2 regions of the Caulobacter sp. CCG-8 genome follow, and region 1 is predicted to be linked to the other one. Evidence: predicted binding sites of a transcription regulator. Region 1 holds the regulator's gene; the other holds the start of a gene.

What was found. Region 1 encodes LexA, which represses DNA repair genes until DNA is damaged. Its sites were predicted from a motif close to ATGTTCNCNANNTGTTCT; they were not measured.
Region 2: recA (recombinase RecA) is a predicted target of LexA. The motif match lies at 1,333-1,350, and genes of this name have one in related genera.

What each region holds. Positions count from the first base shown of each region.
Region 1 covers NZ_JBBEUD010000002.1:114,389-116,840, reverse strand. The annotation lists partial or broken gene WAE60_RS02085 (amidohydrolase family protein) at 1-395, opposite strand, end outside; gene lexA (transcriptional repressor LexA) at 647-1,351, shown strand; gene WAE60_RS02075 (energy transducer TonB) at 1,520-1,921, shown strand; gene WAE60_RS02070 (GFA family protein) at 1,926-2,333, opposite strand; gene WAE60_RS02065 (glutathione S-transferase family protein) at 2,362-2,452, opposite strand, start outside.
Region 2 covers NZ_JBBEUD010000022.1:19,881-22,332, reverse strand. The annotation lists gene WAE60_RS19330 (EAL domain-containing protein) at 1-1,169, opposite strand, end outside; gene recA (recombinase RecA) at 1,456-2,452, shown strand, end outside.

The sequences.
Region 1 (2,452 bases):
TCCCAGGCCCAGGGCAGGCCCTCGGTCAGCACCGGGAACGGGATGTCCTCGACGCCCTCCATCAGACGGATCAGCCGGTCGCGGTCCTCGGGACGGCAGGGCGCGAAGCCCACGCCGCAGTTGCCCATCACCACGGTGGTGACCCCATGCCCGGCGCTGGGCGTCATCGACGTGTCCCAGGTGGCCTGGCCGTCGTAGTGGGTGTGGATGTCGACGAAGCCCGGGGTGACCAGGCGGCCGCGCGCATCGATCTCCTCGCGGCCCGACGCCAGGCCCGGCCCGATCGCGGCGATCAGGCCGTCCCTGACCGCCACGTCGGCGACGAAGCCCGGGCCGCCGATCCCGTCCAGCACCGTCCCGCCGCGCAGGACCAGGTCGTAGGCGCGCTCGGCCATGGGTCGCGTCCTCCCGTGACTTATCGTTGTTCAGGAGGCTCCGCCTCGGGCGGCCGGCCGTCAAGCCGGGCAGGCCTCGATTCGGCCGGACCGCCGTCGAGCGTCACCAAGATCCCGGATCGGGGCCTGTATTTCCTAGCGTTTTCGCCCGCCGTTCCGGCGAACACCGTTAACTTGACATCAACGAAGAACACCTAGAGAACATTCGTAGAGGTTTGCGGTTTGTTCCGCGACGACTGGCGAGGCCGGACATGCTTACGCGCAAGCAGCACGAGCTGCTGATGTTCATCCACGAACGGATCAAGGAGACCGGCGTCTCCCCCTCCTTCGACGAGATGAAGGAGGCGCTGGACCTGGCGTCCAAGTCCGGCATCCACCGCCTGATCACCGCGCTCGAGGAACGCGGTTTCATCCGCCGCCTGGCCCACCGGGCCCGGGCGCTGGAAGTGGTCAAGCTGCCTCAGCAGGCGACGACGGCCTCCCCGCCCAAGGGACGGGGCGCCTTCAAGCCGCAGGTGGTCGAGGGCGGCGGGCAGGCCCCGTCGATCCCGGCCGCGCCGATCGCCGCCGACAACACCCGCGAGCTGCCGATCCTGGGCCGCATCGCCGCCGGCACCCCGATCGACGCCATCCAGCACGAACGCGAGCGCCTGCCGGTGCCCGAGACCATGCTGGGCGGCGGCGAGCACTACGTGCTGGAAGTCCAGGGCGACTCGATGATCGAGGCCGGCATCCTCGACGGCGACTATGTGATCATCAAGAAGGGCGACACGGCCAACAGCGGCGAGATCGTCGTGGCCCTGGTCGGCGAGGAAGCCACCCTCAAGCGCCTGCGCAAGAAGGGCGGCTCGATCGCCCTGGAAGCGGCCAACCCCAAGTACGAGACCCGCATCTTCGGCCCGGACCAGGTCGAGGTGCAGGGCAAGCTGGTGGGCCTGATCCGGCGCTATCACTAGGTTTCTGGTCCGCTCATCCCGGCGAACGCCGGGACCAAGATCGAAGGCGCTGAGTCTGGCTGACCGGACTCAGCGCTTTTTTGTTTTGGGTTCCAGATTGCGGGAGCGTGGTGGACGGCGATCCATGCTCAAGCTACCCAAGGACGACGTCACCTCAAGGAACACGCCTTGATCTTACCGTTCATCCTGGCCCTGCAGGCGACTCCGGCCGTCGCCGATTCGACCGCCTCGGCTTCACCCCAGGCCCCGCTCGGCGCGCAGGATGTGAAGATCAACACAGGCAAGTTCCGGGCTGATCAGTACTATCCCGACTACGCCCAGCGCATGGGCGTGTCCGATGTCGTGGAAACGACCTGCACGATCGGCCGGAAGGGCGCGTTGGAAGACTGCTTCCTCGGTTCGCCACGGACCAGCGGCTACGGTTTCGACCAGGCCGCGGCGAAGCTGCTGGACGCCTCAAGGGTCGCCGCCAGGGTCAAGTCGGGCGAATCGATCGAGGGACGCACGCTGCATCTGACGATCCGCTTCACGTCCCGCAGCTACAGCAGCTTCAGCGTGCGTTTCGAATAGCCCCTCAGGTCGGCATCCCCGCCGGCCGGTTCTCGACATATTGCGGCACGTTCAGCGGCGCCATCCACGGCTCGCGGCGCTTGACCCAGACCTCGTACTGCGGCGTGAACTGGCCGACCTCGTCCAGCCCGCCCAGGTGGATCTCGATCTCGTCGTCGTCCTGGTCGGTCGCCGTCCAGAACAGGGGCGAACCGCAGATCGGGCAGCCGTGCAGCAGGCCGTGCTCGGCGCCGGCCCAGACCTGGGTCCGTCCCTCGATCCGCACCTTGTCGGCGCGAAAGGCCGCGAAGGCGTTGCAGGGCGCGCCGTGGCGCTTGCGGCAGGTCAGGCAGTGGCACAGGCCCACCCGCAGCGGTCCGCCGCTGGCCACATAGCGCACCGCCCCGCAGGCGCAGCCGCCCTGTCGTTCCATGATCGCCTCCGTCGTTCGCCCACAAGGCTCAGAACGCCAACCGCCCCTTCAGGTCCCCGAACGGGACCATCACGTGCTCGCGATAGGCCGCCCGCGCCTTCAGCCGCTCGAACCAGGCC
Region 2 (2,452 bases), on a different contig from region 1:
AGCCGCCCCTTGGCCATGTCGCTCTTGGCCAGCAGGCGGCCGATGTGGTCGACGAAGCCCTCGTTGACGATGGTGCGGCCCGAGACGTTGATCGCCAGCTTCATCGCGCCGGTCCGGTCGGCGGCCAGGCGCTTGACCGCCATCTCGGCGATCGCGTGGTCCAGCTCCTCGATCAGGTCGAATTCCTCGGCCATGCGGATCAGCTGGAACGGGCTGCCGCCGTCCTCGAAGCGCACCAGGGCCTCGTGGTGGTGGGCCGCGCCCGTCCTCAGGTCGACCACCGGCTGGTAGGCCAGGGTGAAGCGGCGCTGGCTGACCGCCAGGCCCAAGGCGCCGGCGCGCGACAGGGTGCGCTTGACCGAACGGTTCATCGCCTCGGACAGGCTGAGCGGCGGCGCGTCCTTCAGGCCCTCGCGCAGGAAGTCGTCGAGGGCGTAGCGCAGGGCCTTGAGGCTACGGGCCGGGGCCGAGCCGCCGTCCACCGGCGCCACGTGGGCCTGGGCCTGGACGGACGTGACGCGGCTCAGGCGCTGGGCCATGTCGTCGGGATGGTCGGGCTTGGCCCGCATCAGGGCGAAGCGGTCGGGCGACAGGCGGGTGGCCATGGCGCCGGCGTGCGACTCGGCGCGCACGGCGCCGGCCAGCTTCAGGTCCAGGGCGCGGGCCTCGGGCTGGGACAGCTGCTGGCGCACGGCGTCCAGGCCCAGGAAGTCGACCATAGCCAGCTCCAGCTCCAGGCCGGTGACGCGCGCCGCCTCGAACAGGCCGCGGGCGATGTCCTCGAAGGCCTCGCGGCCGCGCAGGCCTTCCTCGTCCAGCTGGCCGGACGGGGCGGGGGCCGGGGTGACCGAGACCGAGATCCGGCCGCCGTTGTCGGGCAGGGCGCGCAGGACCAGGGTCACGTGGCGCGCCGCGCCGCCGGCCATGCGGACGGTGATCGGGCCATGTCGCTGGCCGTCGTCCGTGGCGCTGGTCGCCGCGTCGATCAGGGGGCGGTCGGCGGCGGTGAACAGGTCGCGCCAGGCGCGTCCGGTCAGGGTCCGTTCGTCCTGGCCCATGATCCGCTGGGCCGCGCCGAGCGCCAGGCTCACGCGGCCGTTCTCGACTTCCAGAAGCAGGTCGGCGCTGGCGAAGGCCAGGCCCAGAAGGCGGCGCGGATCGATCGACAAGACTTTAGGTCCCCCGGAAGGGGGGCAGCATCGCGGGGCGTCGTTAAGGCCGGGTTGAGCCGGGGCTTTTTCAGTCGCTTTCAGCGTCGGTCCGGGGCGCGAGGAATTGTCGCACGCGCCGCCCTCGAAGCGACCGGTTCTGACGTACCCTGCCTCTAGAGTAAGAACATGTTGCGAACATGGAACAAAACATGTACGCATTAATCATTCCACAGGCGGGTGGGCGCGGCGGTCGCGAACCTCCGATCCGACTGTCGGAATCATGGAATAAGGGCGGATATCTCCAATGAGCAATCAGGCGGCTTTGAAACTCGTGGGCAAAGAAGACGGCGACAAACAACGCGCCCTCGAGGCGGCTCTGGCCCAGATCGATCGCGCGTTCGGCAAGGGCTCGGTGATGAAGCTGGGCGAGAAGGGCAAGGTCGAGATGGAGGCCATCTCCACCGGCTCGCTCGGCCTGGACATCGCCCTGGGCATCGGCGGCCTGCCGAAGGGGCGGGTGATCGAGATCTACGGGCCGGAAAGCTCGGGCAAGACCACCCTGGCCCTGCACGTGGTGGCCGAATGCCAGAAGGCTGGCGGCACCGCCGCCTTCGTCGACGCCGAGCACGCCCTGGACCCGGGCTACGCCCACAAGCTGGGCGTCAATCTCGACAACCTGCTGGTGGCCCAGCCCGACAACGGCGAACAGGCCCTGGAGATCACCGACACCCTGGTGCGTTCGGGCGCCGTCGACATCGTGATCGTCGACTCGGTCGCGGCCCTGACGCCGAAGGCCGAAATCGAAGGCGAGATGGGCGACAGCCTGCCGGGCCTGCAAGCGCGCCTGATGAGCCAGGCCCTGCGCAAGCTGACCGCCTCGATCAACAAGGCCAACACCATCGTCATCTTCATCAACCAGATCCGTCACAAGATCGGGGTGATGTACGGCAGCCCGGAAACCACCACGGGCGGCAACGCCCTGAAGTTCTACGCCTCGGTCCGCCTGGACATCCGCCGCACCGGTTCGATCAAGAACCGCGACGAGATCGTCGGCAACAACGTCCGGGTCAAGGTGGTCAAGAACAAGGTGGCCCCGCCGTTCCGCGAGGTCGAGTTCGACATCATGTACGGCGAGGGCATTTCCAAGCTGGGCGAGATCATCGACCTGGGCGTCAAGGCCGGGATCATCGACAAGGCCGGCTCCTGGTTCTCCTACAACAGCCAGCGCATCGGCCAGGGCCGCGACAACGTCCGCGAGTTCCTGAAGGCCAACAAGGACCTGTCGGCCGAGATCGAGGCCG